DNA from 4 places in the Sphaerisporangium siamense genome. Region 3 is predicted to be linked to each of the others. Evidence: predicted binding sites of a transcription regulator. Region 3 holds the regulator's gene; each other region holds the start of a gene.
The links. Region 3 encodes LexA, which represses DNA repair genes until DNA is damaged. Its sites were predicted from a motif close to TCGAACANNTGTTCGA; they were not measured.
Positions count from the first base shown of each region.

Region 1 (4,659 bases), 180 kb from region 3:
TCAGGACGTTGCCGGCCAGCGCGTCGGCGATCTGCAGCGTGACCAGCGGGACGACGGTGCCGACCATGGCGGCGGCGGTCGCGTAGGCGGCGAAGGCGCCGCCGAACAGCAGGACCACGCCGCCGAGCAGGCTCGGGGTGAGCACGGGGATCCCGACGTGCCGCCAGAACTGCCAGGTGGTGGCGCCGTTGTTCTGCGCCGCCTCCCGCCACTGGGGCCGCAGCCCGTCCAGCGCGGGCACGATGACCAGCACCATCAGCGGGACGGAGAAGTACAGGTACACCAGCACCAGGCCCCAGAAGCTGTAGAGGTTCCAGCCGAGGTCGCCGAGGCCGAGGCGCGTGGTGAGCACGCCGGAGTTGCCGAGCGTGGCGATCCAGGCGAAGGCGAGCGGGACGCCGCCGAAGTTGGCGAGCACGCCCGAGGCGGTGAGCACCGCCTCGCGCAGGGCCCGCAGGCGCGAGGTGACCACGGCCTGGGCGAGGAAGGTGCCGAGCACGGCGCCGGCGACCGCGACGACGGCCGACAGCTTCACGCTGCTGAGCATCGCGGTGAGGTAGGCGCCTCGCAGGGACTCGGCCAGGTTGGCCGTGCTGGGGGCGCCGCCCGCGGTGAACGCGCCGCCGAGCAGCGCGGCGGCGGGGACGCCGAAGGCCAGGCCGGCGAAGACCAGCAGGGGCAGTGCCCCGGTCCAGCCGGCGGAGCGGGTGCGGGCCCTGCCGCCGCCCTCGCCCCTGCTCTTCAGGGGGAGGGCGGCGGGGGCCGCAGAGGTGGTCTCGATCATCGGCGGGTCAGCCGGAGACCGCCGCGCCCCAGCCCGCGGCGAGGACTTCCTTGGCCTTGGTGACCTGCGCGTCGGTCGGGAACTCGGGGGTGCCCTCGACCTTCGGCAGCTTGGCGACCAGCGCGGCGTCGGCGCTGCCGTCGGACTGCATGGACGGCAGGAGCACGGGGCGGGCGTACCCCTTCAGCCAGAGGTTCTGGCCTTCGGTGCTGTAGAGGAACTCCTCCCACAGGCGGGCGGCGGCCGGGTGGGGGGCCCACTTGTTGATCGCCTGCGCGTAGAAGTTGGCGTACTTGCCGTCGGCCGGGACGGTGACCTTCCAGTCCACGCCCTTGGCGGCGAACTGGTCGGTGTAGCCGGAGTTGAGGTAGTCCCAGTCGATGCTGATCGGCGTCTCGCCGTTCTGCACGGTCGCGGGGGTCGACTCGACGGGGTTGTAGTTGCCCGCCGCCTTGAGCTTCTTGAAGAAGTCGAGGCCAGGCTGGATGTCGTCGAAGGAGCCGCCGTCGGCCAGCGCGGCGGCGAACACGCCGGCGAACGCGGAGCCGGACTTGGTCGGGTTGCCGTTCATCGCGACCTTGCCCTTGTACTCGGGCTTGAGCAGGTCGGCGAAGGTCTGCGGGCAGGCCGGGATGCGCTTGGCGTCGCAGCCGATGGAGACGTAGCCGCCGTAGTCGTTGTACCAGTTGCCCTGGGCGTCCTTCTGCCCCTCGGGGATCTTGTCGAAGGACCGCACCTTGTACGGCGCGAACAGGCCCTCTCTGGCGCCGCTGAGGGCGAACGCCGTGCCGAGGTCGAGCACGTCGGGAGCGCGGTCCTGGCCCTTGCGGGTCTTGACGGCGTTGATCTCGTCCGCGCTGGAGCCGTCGGGGTTCTCGCTGTTGACCTTGATGCCGTACTTCTCGCCGAACGTCTTGATGATCTCCCCGTAGTTCGCCCAGTCCGGGGGCAGGGTGATGACGTTGAGCTGCCCCTCCTTCTTCGCCGCCTCGACGAGCTTGTCGAGGCCGCCGAGGTCGGCCGCGGAGGTCGCGGTCGCGGCGGAGTTCGCGGTGGAGGAGGAGGCACCGGTCTGCGCGCCGGTGGCCGGGGCGGACCCGCAGGCCGCGCCGAGAGAAGTCGCGACGGTAAGGACGGCGGCCAGGCCGACGATACGCGTTCGTGATGATTGCACGCTTGCTCCCACTTTCGGAGGTTGTGGGATGAACGTAGAAGAGCAGGGACAACGGCTCGCGACTACTTCCCGGCGCGCGGGTTTCTTCGTGTGAACAGCTGGTGACATGGTTCCGGCCCGCCGGGGCGATCGTGACCGGACGATGACGTGCCCGCGGCCTGTGGTGATTTGCCCTCCGGGGCTCTGGGAACGTATGTTCGAAGTAGCACCACCCGCCTTCCCCCGGGTGCTCCAAGTTCCAGAGGCCCAGGGAGAAGAAGCGCCATTGAGCAGAATCTACGGCGATCCCATCGAGGTGTGGACGCGCGACGGCGAGCCCGCCCGCTTCGTGTGGCGCGACCGGCTCTACGTCGTCCGCCGCGCCCTCGACCACTGGGTGACCTCCCGCGAGTGGTGGAAGATCTCCGAGACCGACCCGGGTGAGCGCCGCTTCTGGCGGGTGGAGGCCAGCCCCGGCGGAGACACCGGCACCTACGAGCTGCGCTTCGACACCGCGAGCGGCGGCTGGCTGCTGCTGAGGGCGTGGGACTGATGTTCGCCCACCTCCACGTCGCCTCCGCCTACTCCCTGCGGTACGGCTCCGCCTTCCCCAAGGACCTGGTCGCCCGCGCGGCCGGGCACGGCATGGACATCCTCGCGCTGACCGACCGCGACGGCCTGTACGGCGCGGTCAAGCACGTCCAGGCGTGCTTCGAGGCCGGCCTGCGGCCCGTCGTCGGCGTCGACCTGCTCCTGGACGGTTCCCCGGGCGACGACGGCGACGGCGACAGAGTCACCGTGCTGGCCAGGGCGGACGGCTGGGCGCACCTGTGCCGTCTCACCACCGCCGCCCACCACGCGGGGGAGCGCGGCGAGCCCCGCCTCACCCGCGAGCTGGCCGGCCGCCACGCCGACGGGCTGCTGGTCATGCTCGGCCCCCGCTCCGACGTGGGCCGCGCCGTGGCCGGGCGCCGCGACGGCCGGGCGCGCGAGCTGCTCGCCGCCTGGCGGGCCGCCGTCCCCGACGTGGTGGTCGAGGTCGTCGACCAGTTCGGGCACCGGGAGGCGAGCACCGCCGCGCGCATGATCGCCCTGGCCGAGTCGGCGGGCGTGCCCGCCGTGCTGACCAACGCCGTGCGCCACCTGGACCCGGGGGACTACCGCGTCGGCGACGTGCTGGACGCCGCGCGCAAGCTCGTCCCCCTGCACACGCGCCACCTGGAGCACTCCGCCTCCCACGCCTATCTCAAGAGCGGCGAGGAGATGGGGCGTGTGGCCCTGCGGATCTGCGGCGGCGACCAGGCCCGCGCGTCCCGGCTGCTCGCCCGCACGCGGGAGACCGCCGAGCGGTGCGCGCTGGACCCCTTGGAGGTCCTGGCGCTGCGCGGCGGGCGGGAGCGGCTCCACCTGCCCGAGGTCGACGGCGACGCCGTCCCCCTGCTGCGCGGCCGGTGCGAGGAGGGCCTGGTGGCCCGGGGGATGGAACGGTCCAGCGAGGCGCGCGAGCGGCTGGAAGACGAGCTGCGCGTGATCGAGGCGAAGCAGCTGTCCGGCTATTTCACGGTCGTCTCCGACATCACCGACATGATCCGCCGAATGGGCGTGCGCTGCGCGATCCGCGGCTCGGGCGCCGGCAGCCTGGTCAACTACCTCATCCGCATCGGCGAGGTGAACCCCCTCGAACACGGCCTCCTCATGGAGCGCTTCCTGTCCGAAGGCCGCAAAGGGCTGCCCGACATCGACGTGGACGTGGAGTCCGCGCGCCGCCTGGACTGCTACCGCGCCATCCTGGACCGCTACGGCGAGGACCGTGTCGCCTGCGTCTCCATGATGGAGACCTACCGCGCCCGCAGCGCCATCCGCGACGTCGGCGCCGCCATGGGCCTGCCCCCGCACGAGATCGACGTCATCGCCAAGGCGTTCCCGCACATCAGGGCCAGGCAGATCCGCGCCGCCCTGTCCGACCTTCCCGAACTGCGCGACAGCGGCCTCGGCGACCGCGCCCTGGCCACGATGTTCGAGCTCGCCGAAAAGCTGGACGGCCTGCCCCGGCACATCGCCCTGCACCCCTGCGGCGTGCTCGTCGGCAACTCCGGCCTGCGCGACCGCACCCCGGTCGAACGCAGCCTGCTGGAGTTCCCGATGAGCCAGTTCGACAAGGAGGACGTCGAGGAGGCCGGGCTGCTGAAGCTCGACGTGCTCGGCGTGCGCATGCAGTCGGCGATGGCGTACGCTCTCGGCGAGATCAGGCGGGTGGACGGCGAGGACGTCGACCTGGACCGGGGCGTCCCCCGGGACGACCGGGCGACCTACGACATGATCCGCACCGGGCACACGCTCGGCTGCTTCCAGATCGAGTCCCCCGGCCAGCGGGAACTGGTGTCCAAGCTGGAGCCCCGTACCATGCACGACCTGATCGTCGACATCTCGCTGTTCCGGCCGGGCCCGGTCAACTCCGACATGGTCACCCCTTACCTGGAGGCCAGGCACGGCTGGCGCGAGCCGTCCTACCCGCACCCGAGGCTCAGGCCCGCGCTGCGCGAGACCCACGGCGTCGTCATCTTCCACGAGCAGGTCCTGCGGGTCGTCGACGCCATGACCGGCTGCGGGCTGTCGGAGGCCGAGAGCGTCCGCCGCGCGCTGTCCTCGCCCGAAGGGCGCGAGGCGGTCCGCGCGTGGTGGGAGGGCGCGGTGCTCCCCGAGTTCGACCGCGAGACCACCG
Region 1 covers NZ_JACHND010000001.1:3,815,930-3,820,588, forward strand. Annotated here, with positions in the region: gene BJ982_RS17455 (ABC transporter permease) at 1-784, opposite strand, end outside; gene BJ982_RS17460 (ABC transporter substrate-binding protein) at 792-1,958, opposite strand; gene BJ982_RS17465 (DUF6504 family protein) at 2,224-2,490, shown strand; gene BJ982_RS17470 (DNA polymerase III subunit alpha) at 2,490-4,659, shown strand, end outside.
Region 1: a site for LexA is predicted at 2,144-2,159, ahead of BJ982_RS17465 (DUF6504 family protein). Genes of this name have one in related genera too.

Region 2 (4,659 bases), 1.2 Mb from region 3:
ACCGCGCTGGTCGCCGACTTCAAGGTGCTCTCGTACGTGAGCACGCCCGGCGCCGCGGCGCACATCGCCGCGAGCTTCGCGGTGCCCGACAAGATCCCCGGGCTGCTGCGCAGGCCCTGAGGCGGCCGGTCGGCGGGCCGGGAAGTCCCGAGCGGTTTGGGGTGTTGTTCCGCTTGGCCCTACGCTTTTGACGCCTGTCGCCGCACGTCCGACCCGCGCGCGACCGTCGAGCGATGAACGGAAGGAACGACCGGTGACCTCTGCCCCGACGATGCCGACGATCGGCGTGCTCGCCCTCCAGGGCGACGTGCGGGAACACGCCCGATCCCTTGAGGCCGCCGGGGCCAGGGCCGTGGCCGTGCGCCGCCCGGCCGAGCTGGAGGCGGTGGACGCCCTGATCGTCCCCGGCGGGGAGTCCACGACCATGTGGAAGCTCGCCGACGCCTTCGAGATGCTCGAACCGCTGCGCGCGCGCATCAAGGCCGGCATGCCGACCTATGGCTCCTGCGCCGGCATGATCATGCTGGCCGACCGGATCGAGGGCGGCATCGAGGGCCAGCAGACGATCGGCGGCATCGACATGGTCGTGCGCAGGAACGCCTTCGGCCGCCAGATCGATTCTTTTGAGGCATCCTTGGATTTCGCGGGACGCGGCCCGCTGCGCGCCGTCTTCATCCGCGCCCCATGGGTCGATTCCGTGGGCCCGGACGTCGAGGTGCTGGGGGTGGCCGAGCCTGGGGATAGGATCGTCGCGGTCCGGCAGGGACCTCTGCTCGCGACGTCCTTCCACCCCGAGCTGACCGGGGACGCGCGGGTTCATTCGTATTTTGTCGAGATGGTGAGGGAGCTCTAGCCGATGTCCGGCCACTCCAAATGGGCGACGACGAAGCACAAGAAGGCCGCGCTGGACGCCAAGCGGGGCAAGCTTTTCGCCAAGCTCATCAAGAACATCGAGGTGGCGGCCCGCACCGGCGGCCCGGACGCGGACGGTAACCCCACCCTCTACGACGCCATCCAGAAGGCGCGCAAGAGCTCGGTGCCGATCGAGAACATCGAGCGCGCGCGCAAGCGCGGCGGCGGCCTGGAGGCCGGCGGCGCCGACTGGCAGACCATCATGTACGAGGGGTACGCGCCCGGCGGCGTGGCCGTGCTGATCGAATGCCTCACCGACAACCGCAACCGCGCGGCGTCGGAGGTCCGCGTGGCCATGACCCGCAACGGCGGTTCCATGGCCGACCCCGGCTCGGTGGCCTACATGTTCAACCGCAAGGGCGTCGTCATCGTCCCGAAGAGCGGCGGCCTGGGCGAGGACGACGTGCTGACCGCGGTCCTGGACGCCGGGGCCGAGGAGGTCAACGACCTCGGCGAGTCGTTCGAGGTCGTGTCCGAGGCCGGCGACCTGGTGCCGGTCCGCAAGGCGTTGCAGGAGGCCGGCATCGACTACGACTCGGCCGAGAGCAGCTTCCTGCCCACGCTGAGCGTCCCCCTGGACGAGGACGGCGCGCGCAAGGTGTTCCGCCTGATCGACGCGCTGGAGGACAGCGACGACGTGCAGAACGTCTACGCCAACTTCGACGTCAGCGACGACGTCCTCGCCAAGCTGGACTGAGTCGGAAATCGGTTCGCCCGGTTAGGTGGGCTTCGCCTAGGTTTGTCCGTTGTGCAGATCCGTGACCTGACGCCCGGCGACCTGGACGCCGTGCTGGACAACCGCAAGCGGGCGTTCGGCCCCCTGTCCGCGAGCAGCGTCGCCACATGGCGTTCCCTGGTCGCCCCGGCCCTCCCCGAGGGCCGCTACCTCGGCGCCTTCGACGGGGGGCGGCTCGTCGCCACCAGCCGGATCAACCACTACGAGCAGTGGTGGCACGGCCGCCCGCTCTCGATGGGCGGCATCGCGGGCGTCACCGTCGCGCCCGAGGACCGCGGGCGCGGGGTCGGCGGCCTGCTGATGCGGGCCACCATCGAGCGCTGCGCCGAGCTCGGCCACGCGGTCTCGGCGCTGTACCCCACCACCACGCCGCTGTACCGCGGCGCGGGCTGGGAGCACGCGGGCGCCCGCCTGCGCGTCACCGTGCCCGCCGAGAGCCTGCGGGCGCTCGCCCCCCGCGACACCGCCGTCGCGGTGCGGCGCGCCGGGCCCGGCGACGCCGCCGAGATCCGGGCCCTGCTCGGGCGTCTGCACGCCGCCACCCGGGCCTGCGGCCCCGTGGTCGAGGAGGAGCGGGTGCTGCGCCTCTGGCTGGAGGACGACGACGACTTCGCCTATCTCGCCGCCGACGGGTTCCTGCTGTACCGCTGGGACGGCGACGGGCTCGACGTGGACAACCTCGTGGCCGGCTCCGAGGCCACGGCGCGCGCCCTGTGGTCGCTGGCCGGCAGCGCCTCCTCGGTGGCCGCCACGGTGACGGCGACCGTCGAGCCGGACGACCCCATGCTGTGGCTGGCGCGCGACCGCTCCACCGACACCGTCGAACGCACGGGGTGGATGCTCCGGATCATCGACCTGCCCGCCGCCGTGGCCGGGCGCGGATACCCGGCCGGGGCCGCGCTGGACGCCGTCGTCGAGGTGAGCGACCCGCGGCGTCCCGCGAACTCCGGCGCCTGGCGCCTGTCGGTCGCCTCGGGCCGCGGCGAGGCCGTCCGCGTGGGCCCGCTTTCCGGCGGGCCGGGCCGGCCCGGTGCGGAGGTCACCCGGCTCACCGTCGGCGGCCTGTCGGCCCTGTTCGCGGGCGTCGGGGTGAGCGCCCTGCGCCGCGCCGGGCTGGTGACGGGCGGCACGCCCGCGACCGACGACCTGCTCGCCTGCGCCTTCGCCGCCAAGCCCTACATGATCGACTACTTCTGACCGCGGCGTGACAGGCCCGGGGCGGCCCGGTGTGTCGGAGGGTGCGCGGCCGCGGCGGCCGGAGTAGAGTTCGGGGCCGAACAGATGTTCGGCGTTCTTGGGGAGGCGTGCCGGTGCGGCTACCGGAGCTGAGGGTCATGGGGGTCGATCCCGGCCTCACCCGGTGCGGCCTCGGCGCCGTCGTGGGCCGCGCGGGCGCGCCGCTCACCCTCGTCAAGGTCGGTGTCGCGCGCACCCCCGCGGGCGACGACATCGGCGCGCGCCTGGCCGCCATCGAGGTCGAGATCGAACGCTGGCTCGACGAGGTCAGGCCCGACGCGGTCGCCGTCGAGCGCGTCTTCAGCCAGAGCAACCTGCGCACCGTCATGGGCACCGCCCAGGCGTCCGCCGTGGCCATCCTGTGCGCCGCGCGCCGCGGCCTGCCCGTCGCGCTGCACACCCCTTCCGAGGTCAAGGCCGCCATCACCGGGTACGGCAACGCCGACAAGGCCCAGGTCGGCACCATGGTCACCCGCCTGCTCCGCCTCGACGCCATGCCGAAACCGGCCGACGCCGCCGACGCGCTCGCGCTCGCCATCTGCCACATCTGGCGCGGCGGAACCCAGAACCGCCTGGCCGCGGCCCTCGCCAAGGCCAGGCCCGCCGCCGTGCCCGCGAAGGGAACCGCCCCGTGATCGCCTCCGTCTCCGGGCGCGTCGCCGGCCTCGCCCCCGACTCCGCCGTGGTGGAGGTCGGCGGCGTCGGCGTCCTGGTCCACTGCACCCCGGCGACGCTCGCGTCGCTGCGCGCCGGCGAGGAGGCCAGGCTCGCCACCTCCCTGGTGGTCCGCGAGGACTCCCTCACGCTCTACGGCTTCGCCACCGACGACGAGCGCACGGTCTTCGAGATGCTCCAGACCGCCTCCGGGGTCGGCCCCAGGCTGGCGCTGGCCATGCTCGCCGTCCACACGCCGAACGCCCTGCGGGTGGCGGTGGCGAGCGCCGACGTCAAGGCGCTGACCATGGTGCCGGGCATCGGCCAGAAGGGGGCCCAGCGCATCATCCTGGAGCTGAAGGACAAGCTCGGCACGCCGGACGAGGCGGTCGACGCCGCGCTCAACGGGCGCGCCCGCAGGCAGGCGTGGCGCGACCAGGTCCACTCCGGCCTGGTCGGGCTCGGGTACTCCTCCAAGGACGCCGACGAGGCCGTCGCCGTCGTCGCGCCCCAGGCGGACGCCGACGAGGCCGCCGGCCGGGAGCCGTCGGTCGCCACCCTCCTGAAGGCGGCCCTGCGGGCCCTGAGCGTGCGATAGGGGCCCGCGATGAGCCTGGAGAGAGATCTGGTGTCCCCCGACGCCGAGGGGGACGAGCGGGCGATCGAGTCCGCGCTGCGCCCCAAGCGGCTGGCCGAGTTCATCGGCCAGACCCGCGTGCGCGAGCAGCTCTCGCTGGTGCTCGAAAGCGCGCTGCGCCGCGACCGCCCGCCGGACCACGTCCTCATGAGCGGCTCGCCGGGCCTCGGCAAGACCACACTCGCCATGATCATCGCCGCGGAGCTGGGCATGCCCCTGCGGCTGACCTCCGGCCCCGCCCTGGAGCGCGCGGGCGACCTCGCCGCCATCCTCTCCACGTTGTCGGAGGGGGAGGTGCTGTTCATCGACGAGATCCACCGCATGTCCCGGCCCGCCGAGGAGATGCTGTACCTCGCCATGGAGGACTTCCGCGTCGACATCGTGGTCGGCAAGGGCCCCGGCGCCACCGCCATCCCCTTGGAGATCGCGCCGTTCACCCTGGTCGGCGCCACCACCCGCGCGGGCCTGCTGCCCGCCCCCCTGC
Region 2 covers NZ_JACHND010000001.1:5,212,916-5,217,574, forward strand. Annotated here, with positions in the region: gene BJ982_RS24045 (alkaline phosphatase D family protein) at 1-120, shown strand, start outside; gene pdxT (pyridoxal 5'-phosphate synthase glutaminase subunit PdxT) at 272-853, shown strand; gene BJ982_RS24055 (YebC/PmpR family DNA-binding transcriptional regulator) at 857-1,609, shown strand; gene BJ982_RS24060 (GNAT family N-acetyltransferase) at 1,661-2,845, shown strand; gene ruvC (crossover junction endodeoxyribonuclease RuvC) at 2,974-3,519, shown strand; gene ruvA (Holliday junction branch migration protein RuvA) at 3,516-4,136, shown strand; gene ruvB (Holliday junction branch migration DNA helicase RuvB) at 4,146-4,659, shown strand, end outside.
Region 2: a site for LexA is predicted at 2,922-2,937, ahead of ruvC (crossover junction endodeoxyribonuclease RuvC). Genes of this name have one in related genera too.

Region 3 (4,659 bases):
GATGGACTCCATCTGGTCGTCCACGGCGAGGATGAAGCACGCCGAGACCTGCTGCGGGGAGGCGGTGCCGACGTTGAACCAGACCGGCGAGTTGAAGCTGAAGATCTGGTGGATCAGCGCGTGCTTCAGCTCGTGGTCGAAGATCTCGGCGTCCTCCTCGGTGGCGAAGTAGCCGTTCTCGCGGCCGGTGCGCGTGTAGACGCCCACGACCCGGTCGACGAGCTGGCGCAGGCCGGTCTCGCGCTGCGGGGTGCCCACGGCCCCGCGGAAGTACTTCGTGGTGACGATGTTGGCGGCGTTGACCGACCAGAAGTCGGGGAACTCGACGTCCCGCTGCTCGAAGTTGATCGAGCCGTCCCGCCAGTTGGTCATGACGACGTCACGGCGCTCCCAGCGCACCTGGTCGTACGGGTGCACGCCGGGCGTGGTGTGGATGCGCCTGACCTTCAGGCCCTTGGAGGCCCGCTTGCCCCCGCGCCCCACTGAACCGCTCACCGTCTCCGTCATGATCTTTCCCCTTCCGGGACCCCGTGGAGCCCTAATGTCGGAACACATCCGCGCGCCGCGCACATCCCCCGGCGCCGGCGCCCGGCGAGTTCGTCGGCGTGCGACGGCCTTCGGACTCCCCGGGCGTGTTGGTCGTGTCTGAAGTGGTCAGTCTTGGTCCGCGCCCCGCGAGGCGCGCAGTTGCTCGATCTCTTCCTCGAAGTCGGCGAGGGTCTCGAAGCCGCGGTAGACGGAGGCGAACCGCAGGTAGGCGACCTCGTCGAGCTCGCGCAGCGGCCCGAGGATCGCCAGGCCGACCTGGTGGGAGGGGATCTCGGCCGAACCCGTCGCGCGGATGCTCTCCTCGACGCGCTGCCCGAGCTGCGCGAGGGAGTCCTCGCCGACGGGACGGCCCTGGCAGGCGCGGCGCACCCCGGCGATGACCTTGTCCCGGGAGAACGCCTCGGTCACGCCGCTGCGTTTGCTCACCATCAGCAACACCGTCTCCTGGGTGGTGAACCGGCGCCCGCATTGGGAGCACGTGCGGCGCCGCCTGATCGCCGCGCCGTCCTCGGTCGACCGGCTGTCGATCACCCTGGTGTCTGGATGACGACAGAATGGGCAATGCACGTGTCGCCTCCCTTTTCTCGCGATTCCCCACCGGTTACCCGGCCGGACCCCCGTGAATGCGGCCCCCCGGAGGGTCGATCCCGGGGAAAATCCGCCCCATGTTTCCGTATTCGCCCCACGCTCGCGAGCCCATTCCGGATTAACCGAAATAGGCATGCGCGCGCACTGCGGGTGCTCACAGTGCGCCCACGGAAACACAACCTATGGGCAACCGACAACGGTGTAACTACTAGATGTTGTGGTCCAACCGTAGGAGGGCCGCACCATGAACGCAAGTCGGCGGGGCCCCGGATCGCGAACCCCCCGCCGATCAGGGGGAACGGCCCCCGCCCCGGCGTGTCGCGCCCGTGCGGGGCCTCCGGCGCCGCGCCCGGCCCCGGAGCGCCCGAGAAGGGACGCATCAGACCGAGATCGCTCATGTGATCGACTTTCCCGCCTCACCAGCGTAAGATCGCGAAAGTCGAACACGATATCGATCGAACTCCCGTACGATGTCATGCGCCGACCGGCGACCACGTTCGGATTATCTCGAACAGTTGTTTGATGACGATCTTGAACGGCGTTATTGTCGCTGTGTGCGACATCGGGAACACGGACGGGCAGCCGGCCGGGCGGGCATGGCGTTGAGGTGGCGGCGCGTCCGAGGGTGCCCGGCGAGGAGGAGTTGACTATGAACGAGCAAGACGAGAGCGGCGCGGTCGTCACCGACCTCGCGGTGCGCAGGCGTGACTCCCTGGGCCTCACCCCGAGGCAGCGCAAGATCCTTGAGGTGATCCGCGATTCGGTGCAGCAGCGCGGCTATCCGCCGTCGATGCGCGAGATCGGCGAGGCGGTCCAGCTGACCAGCACCTCCAGTGTCTCCCACCAGCTCACCGCGCTGCAGCGCAAGGGCTACCTGCGCCGTGACCCGCACCGTCCGCGCGCGCTGGAGGTCCGCCTGCCCGGGGAGCCCGCGCTCTGGGTCGACCCGGTCGGCCCCGGCGAGGAGGAGCCTTTGGTGACCCGCCCCACGGCCGCGTTCGTGCCGCTGGTGGGCCGCATCGCCGCCGGTGGCCCCATCCTGGCCGAGGAGCGCGTCGAGGACGTCTTCGCGCTGCCCAAGCAGCTCGTGGGCGAGGGCACGCTGTTCCTGCTCCAGGTCTCCGGTGACTCCATGATCGACGCCGCCATCGCCGACGGCGACTGGGTGGTCGTGCGTCAGCAGCCGGTGGCCGACAACGGCGACATCGTCGCGGCCATGATCGACGGCGAGGCCACCGTGAAGACCTTCAAGCGCAAGGACGGCCACGTCTGGCTGGTCCCGCACAACCCCAACTACGACCCGATCCCCGGCGACGAGGCCACCGTCCTCGGCAAGGTGACCGCGGTCCTGCGCAAGCTCTGACCGGGCGAGCGGCGCCGCATCCGGCCGCTCGCCGGCGCCCACCGCCCGGGCGCGGCGAAGCCCACGAAACCGCCTGAGCGTCCCCACGGGGAACGTTCAGGCGGTTTCGCATGCCGTCCGGCAGGCCCCCGCGGGGCTCAGGGGACGATGTTGACCAGCTTGGGCGCCCGCACGATCACCTTGCGCGGCGTCCCCGACAGGTACGGCCGCACCTTCTCGGAGGCCAGGGCCAGCTCCTGCAGCGCGGACTCCGAGATGGACGGCGAGACCTCCAGACGGTCGCGCACCTTGCCCGCCACCTGCACGACGCAGGTGACCGACTCCTGGACCAGCAGCGCCGGGTCGGCGGCGGGCCAGCCCGCCCGCGCGATCGTCGGGCCGTGGCCGAGCCGCTCCCAGCCCTCCTCGGCGGCGTACGGGGCGACCAGCGACAGCATGACGGCCAGCGTCTCGGCGGCCTCGCGCACGGCGGGGTCGGCGGCGCCGGGGCCGGAGTCGATGGCCCTGCGCGCCGCGCTGGTCAGTTCCATCATGCGGGCCACGGCCACGTTGAAGCGGGAGGACTCGACCAGGCGGGTGACCTCGTCGATCGTCCGGTGGGTGACCTTGCGCAGCTCCAGATCGCCGGAGGCGGGGTCCGCGCCGGGCGCCGAGGCCGCGCCCGCCTCGGCCACGACGCGGAACGCCCGGGCCAGGAACTTCTGCGACGCGGCCGGAGAGACGTCGGCCCAGTCGATGTCGTCCTCGGGCGGGCCGGCGAAGACCATGGTCAGCCGGACGGCGTCCACCCCGAAGTCGTCGATCTGCTCCCCCAGGTCGACGCCGTTGCCCAGGGACTTGGACATCGCCTTGCCCTGGTTGATGACCTGCCCCTGGTTGAGCAGGCGCAGGAACGGCTCGGGGAAGTCGACCATGCCCATGTCGTGCAGGACCTTGGTGAAGAACCGGGCGTACAGCAGGTGGAGCACGGCGTGCTCCACGCCGCCGACGTACTGGTCCACCGGGCCCCAGCGCCGGACGCGCTCGACGTCGAAGGGGCCGTCCTCGTAGCCGGGCGAGCAGTACCGCAGGAAGTACCACGAGGAGTCGACGAAGGTGTCCATGGTGTCGGTGTCGCGCCGCGCGGGGCCGCCGCACTTGGGGCAGTCCACCTCGACCCAGTCGGCGGCCCCGGCCAGCGGCGAGACGCCCTTGGGCGCCAGGGCCTCGCCGCGCAGGTCGGGCAGCGTGACCGGCAACTGGTCGTCGGGGACGGGGACCTCGCCGCAGTCGGGGCAGTGGATGATCGGGATGGGCGTGCCCCAGAAGCGCTGGCGCGACAGCAGCCAGTCGCGCAGCCGGAAGTTGACGGCGGCGGCGCCCGTGCCGCGTTCCTGGAGGATCTGGACGATGCGGGCGATGGCCTCGACCTTGGACAGGCCGTCCAGGGGCCCGGAGTTGACCAGGGTGCCCTCGCCTGGGGTGGCGGCGCCGGTCTCGGCGGGGTCGGGCAGGCCGGTCTCGACGACGACCCGCACGGGCAGGCCGAACTTCAGGGCGAAGTCCAGGTCGCGCTGGTCGTGGGCGGGCACGGCCATGATCGCGCCGTGGCCGTAGTCGGACAGGACGTAGTCGGCGGCCCACACCGGGATGCGCTCGCCGTTGACGGGGTTGACGGCGTGGCGCCCGAGGAAGACGCCGGTCTTCTCCTTGTCGGTGGCCAGGCGCTCGATGTCGCTCAGCTTGGCGACCTCGGCCTGGTAGGCGCGCAGCGCGGGCAGCTGCTCGGGCGCGCAGATCTCTTCGGCCAGCGCCGCGTCCGCGGCGACCACGAAGAACGTGGCGCCGTACAGGGTGTCGGGGCGGGTGGTGTAGACGGTGACCGGCTCGTCGCGGCCCTCGATCTCGAAGCGGACGTCGGCGCCCTCGGAGCGGCCGATCCAGTTGCGCTGCATGGTCAGCACGCGCTCGGGCCAGCCACCCTCCAGCTGGGCCATGTCGTCCAGCAGGCGGTCGGCGTAGTCGGTGATGCGGAAGTACCACTGGGTCAGCTCGCGCCGCACGACCTCGGTGCCGCAGCGTTCGCAGCGGCCGGCGACGACCTGCTCGTTGGCCAGCACCGTCTGGTCCTTGGGGCACCAGTTGACCAGGCCGCCCTTGCGGTAGGCCAGGCCACGCTC
Region 3 covers NZ_JACHND010000001.1:3,994,326-3,998,984, reverse strand. Annotated here, with positions in the region: gene BJ982_RS18270 (vitamin B12-dependent ribonucleotide reductase) at 1-507, opposite strand, end outside; gene nrdR (transcriptional regulator NrdR) at 655-1,116, opposite strand; gene lexA (transcriptional repressor LexA) at 1,787-2,500, shown strand; gene leuS (leucine--tRNA ligase) at 2,638-4,659, opposite strand, start outside.

Region 4 (4,659 bases), 2.0 Mb from region 3:
GGCGCCGGCGTGGTAGACCAGACGCCGGCCGTCGCCGGTGAGGTTGCGGGCGTAGTAGTCGGCGTGGTCGGTGTGGCGGCGCAGGTCCCGGCCGTCGGGGGTGCAGGAGTAGACGTTGCCCACGCCCTCGTGATCGGACAGGAAGTAGACGCGCTCGCCGATCCAGCAAGGGGAGGCCAGGTTCCCGGCCAGGCTGATGAGCCGGGCGAACTCGCCGTCGCCGTTCGCGTCCACCCACAGGTCGCCGGCGGTGCCGCCGCGGTAGCGCTTCCAGCGCGCGGGGTCGGCGGTGTTGCGGCCGATGACCACGCCGCCGCCGGGACCGTGGGAGATGGTGTTGGCCGGGCCGTAGGGCAGGCGCTCGGCACGGCCGCCGGGGCGGATGCGGTGCAGCCAGCGGCGGCGGCCGATGGGCTGGCCCTCGTCGCTGGCGTACAGCACGGCGCCGCCGGAGTCCCACCCGGCGATCGTGCACACGGCGTCGTCGTAGGTCAGCCGGGTGGCGGCGCCGCCCTCGGAGGGCATGACGTAGACCTCTTCCGGGCCTTCCTCACGGCCGACGTAGGCGATCTGGGAGCCGTCGGGGGAGAAGCGGGGATAGGCGGCCTCGGCGACCCCGGCGGTCAGGCGGAAGGCCCGCCCGCCGGTGGCGGGGACCATCCACAGATCGTCCTCTGCGGCGAAGACGATCTCATCGCCGAAGATCGTGGGGAAGCGCGCGTATGCCGACATCGATCCTCGCGTTCGGGGGGACGGGGGTATCCATGATCAGGCACCCGGGCCGCGCGCGTCGAGACGTGAACGCGTCCGTTCGCCGTCAAAGAAAGCCGCGTACTTCGCAATACCTGTCATTCCAGGTCAGAGAGTAATACCCCCGGGCGACCGGCCGGGCGGGCGCGGTCGCGGGACGGCCCTGCCCGGGCGGCGCCTCCGCCGCGTCACGCCGCGCGCCGGGCCGCGTTCCGTCCGCGCGCCGCTCTCGGGCCCGGTTGTGCGCCGTCCCTTCTGTGCCGCGGCTGTGCGCCGGCGCCGCAGCGAGCAGGGGGGGGCGGGCGCGCGGTCCCGGCCTCGGGTGGCGGCCGGGGGCCGGCGCCCGGGGAGGTCAGCGGGTCTCGTCGGCCCGGACCTCGCGCTTGTCGTCGTCCTCGCGTTTATCCTGTCTGGTCTCGCGCGTGGCCTTGATGGACGCCTTCTTGGCCTTTCCAGTGGCCTTGGTGGACTTCTTCCGCGTTCCGGCCATGGTTTCCCCCGTATGGCTGAGTCGCTATTGGCTGACAATGCGCCATATAGGCAGCATCGCCGCGTTAAATACCCATCGCCGGAGTGAACCACCCATATGCCGCTTTCTTTCGGGCCGTCAGAGCAGGGTCAGCTGCTCCGGCCCGGCGGAGGCCGGCGGCCCGGGCGGGGCGCCCCGCGAGGAGGAGGACGATCGGCCGCCGAGCCCGCACGCCTCGGCCAGCTCGCGGACCTGCCCGGCGACGCGCTGCTGGTAGGCCTTCGGCGCATAGGCGCCCCGGCCGTACAACTCCTGGTAGCGCGGCACCAGGCCGGGATGCTCGCGGGCGAGCCAGGCCATGAACCACTCGCGCGCCCCCGGCCGCAGGTGCAGCACGATGGGGGTGACGCCGGTGGCCCCGGCCTCGGCGATGGCCCGCACCGTGCGGGCCAGCCGGGCGGGGGAGTCCGACAGGTAGGGCAGGATCGGCGCCATCAGCACCGAGCACCGCAGCCCCCGGGCCGCCAGGGTGGCGCAGACCTCCAGGCGGCGGGACGGACGGGGCGTGCCGGGCTCGACCGCCCGCCACAGCTCGTCGTCGGTGAACCCCACCGACACCGCGGTGCCGACGTCGGTGACCTCGGCGGCCTCGGCCAGCAATTCCAGGTCGCGCAGGATCAGCGCGCCCTTGGTGAGGATGGAGAAGGGGTTGCGGAAGTCGCGCAGCGCGGCGAGGACGCCCGGCATCAGCCGGTAGCGGCCTTCGGCGCGCTGGTAGCAGTCGACGTTGGTGCCCATGGCGATCGGGTGGCCGCCCCAGCGCGGCGCGGCCAGCTCGCGGCGGGCCAGTTCGGCCGCGTTCACCTTCACCACGATCTTGGAGTCGAAGTCGCGCCCGGAGTCCATTTCGAGGTACTCGTGGCTGCGGCGGGCGAAGCAGTACACGCAGGCGTGGCTGCAGCCGCGGTAGGGGTTGATCGTCCACTGGAAGGGGACGTGGCTGGCCGCCGGGACGCGGTTGATGATCGAGCGGGCCTGGACCTCGTAGAAGGTCATGCCGCGGAACTCGGGGGTGTCGAAGGTGGTGGCCACCGCGCCGCGGGGGATCAGCGGCACGGTCGGCGCCGCCTGCTCCGGCGGATCGGTCAGGCGCAAGTTGTCCCAGCGCATGACCTTGATTAGAACAGGCATTCGAGCGAGATCGCAACTCAGCGAAACGCCGGGCAAAAAGCGGACCACGGGAAGGCTAAAGATCTTCATCATGGGGAGGATCGTGCTCACACCGCTTGCGTCGCCGGGAGGTTCGGCATGGCCTGGTCGCAGGACGAGGAGCGCTTGCTCGCCCAGATCGAGAGTCATCTCACCGATGACGACCCCCGGCTGGCCGCCCGCCTGGAGTCGTTCAACGAGCGCGTCGTGCGCAAGGAGGCCGGCGACCGCAAGCGCGCCGCCCGCGCCGCCCGTGCCGCCGGCGCCGGCCGCCGGCGCAGGGGCCCGAGCAGGTCGACGATCATCATCCTGGTGAGCTGGATCCTGATCGCCACCCTCATCGCGACGTTGCTGATCATGGTGTTCCGCAACGAGGCGGCGGCCCTGCCGATGTGACGCCGGGGCGCGCCCCGGTCAGCGGCCGAGGCCGCGCAGGAAACGTGCCGCCACCGGCGCGGCGACCTCGCCGCCCATCCCTCCGGCCTCCACCACCACCGCGAAGGCCACCTCGCCGCGGAAACCGATGAACCACGCGTGGGAGTCCAGCTTGGGCCCGGTGCCGAACTCGGCGGTGCCGGTCTTGCCGACGGTGCCCGCGGGCAGCCCCGCACGCTTGGCCGTCCCCTTGGTGACCACCGCGGCCATCATCGTGCGCAGATGCCCGGCCACGCCCGGCGGCAGCGGCTGCGGCGCGGCCTTCTGCGGCAGCGCGGGCACCAGCGTGGGCGGGCGCCAGGACCCGTCGGCCACCGCGGCGGCCACGGTGGCCATCACCAGCGGGCTGGCGGTGATGCGCCCCTGGCCGAAGGACTCGGCCGCCAGGTCGGCGAGGCCGGTCGGCGCGGGCATGCTGCCCCGGGTCGCCGGGACGCCGATGTCCAGCGGCTGGTTGAAGCCCAGCCGCCCGGCGATGCGCTCCAGCCCGCCCTCGCCCAGGTGGCGGGCCGCAAGCGGCGCGAAGGTGGTGTTGCAGGAGTGGGCGTAGGAGTCCAGGAAGGACAGCGAGCCGAACGCCTCGTGGTCGGAGTTGCGGATCTCCAGCCCGCCCACGTTGACCTTCTTGGGGCAGGTGACCTTCTGCCCCGGAGTGACGCCCGCGGCGATCAGCCCCGCCGCGGTGACGGTCTTGAACGTCGACCCGGGAGGGTAGCGGCCGTCGAGCGCGCGGTTGAAGCCCCCGCGGTTGTTCACCACGGCCAGGATCTCGCCGCTGGAGGGCCGGATCGCCACCAGGGAGGCGGGCTTGGGCAGGTCGCGCACCGCGGCGACCGCGGCCCGCTGCGCCCGCGGGTCCAGGCTGGTGCGCACCGGCCGCCCTGGGGAGCCTTCGATGGTGGTCAGCGTCCGCGAAGCCTTCTTGGCGCCGTCGGTGACCACGACCTGCGTGGCGGGCGTCCCGGCGAGCTGCTCCTGGAAGGTCTGCTGCAGGCCCGCCCTGCCGATCGCGTCGCCCGGCCGGTAGGGCGCGCCGAGCTTGGCGACGTCCTTGGCGGTGGCCTTGTCCAGGTAGCCGACGAGCTGCTGCACCGAGCCGCCCGCGGAGGGCCCGTCGATGCGGGCGCCGGAGGAGTCCGCGATCGGCGCGCGCTCGGGCCAGGTGGTCTTCAGGTCCAGGTGGGTGGCGGCGGTGAGCGCGGGGTGCACCGCGGCCGGCGTCCAGGCGACCTTCCACTGGCGGTCCTTCACCACCAGGTCCAGCGCGCCGGTGTAGGTCCACCGGCCGGTGTCCTTCAACGCCAGGGTGGCGGTGTAGGCGGCGGTCGCGCGGTCGTCCCCGGCCGGGGCGACCCGGCCGAGGCGCACGCCGGTGCGCGACACCCCGAGATTCTTCGCCACCTCGGCGTACAGGGCGTCGAAGCCGCTCGCCGGCGCGGCCAGGTCGGCCTTCATGGCGGCCAGGTCGCCGCGCTCCCAGGCGGCGGCGAAGTGGCGCGCGGTCTCCTGCGCGCTTCCCTTGGTGCGCAGGACGTAGTAGGCGCCTCCGGCGGCGGCGCCCGCGACCACGACGGCCGCGACGGACGTGATCGCGATGATACGGCCGCGCCGCACGTTACCCCCGATGTCTCGACGTCCTGCCGAGCTTAGCGCGGGCCGCCCGGCCCCCGCCGGGAATCGAGGCTGGTCACCGCCCCGCCGGTGGATCTTCGCACGTGGCGGCGGCCCGTTTCGCGCGGCCGGCACGGCACGGGGCCGGGCGCGCACGCCCGGTGAGCGGCGGCGCTCCGGCCGCG
Region 4 covers NZ_JACHND010000001.1:5,953,791-5,958,449, reverse strand. Annotated here, with positions in the region: gene BJ982_RS27455 (S41 family peptidase) at 1-732, opposite strand, end outside; gene BJ982_RS27450 (hypothetical protein) at 1,103-1,240, opposite strand; gene BJ982_RS27445 (Rv2578c family radical SAM protein) at 1,358-2,389, opposite strand; gene BJ982_RS27440 (DUF3040 domain-containing protein) at 2,528-2,824, shown strand; gene BJ982_RS27435 (penicillin-binding transpeptidase domain-containing protein) at 2,843-4,477, opposite strand.
Region 4: a site for LexA is predicted at 2,399-2,414, ahead of BJ982_RS27445 (Rv2578c family radical SAM protein). Genes of this name have one in related genera too.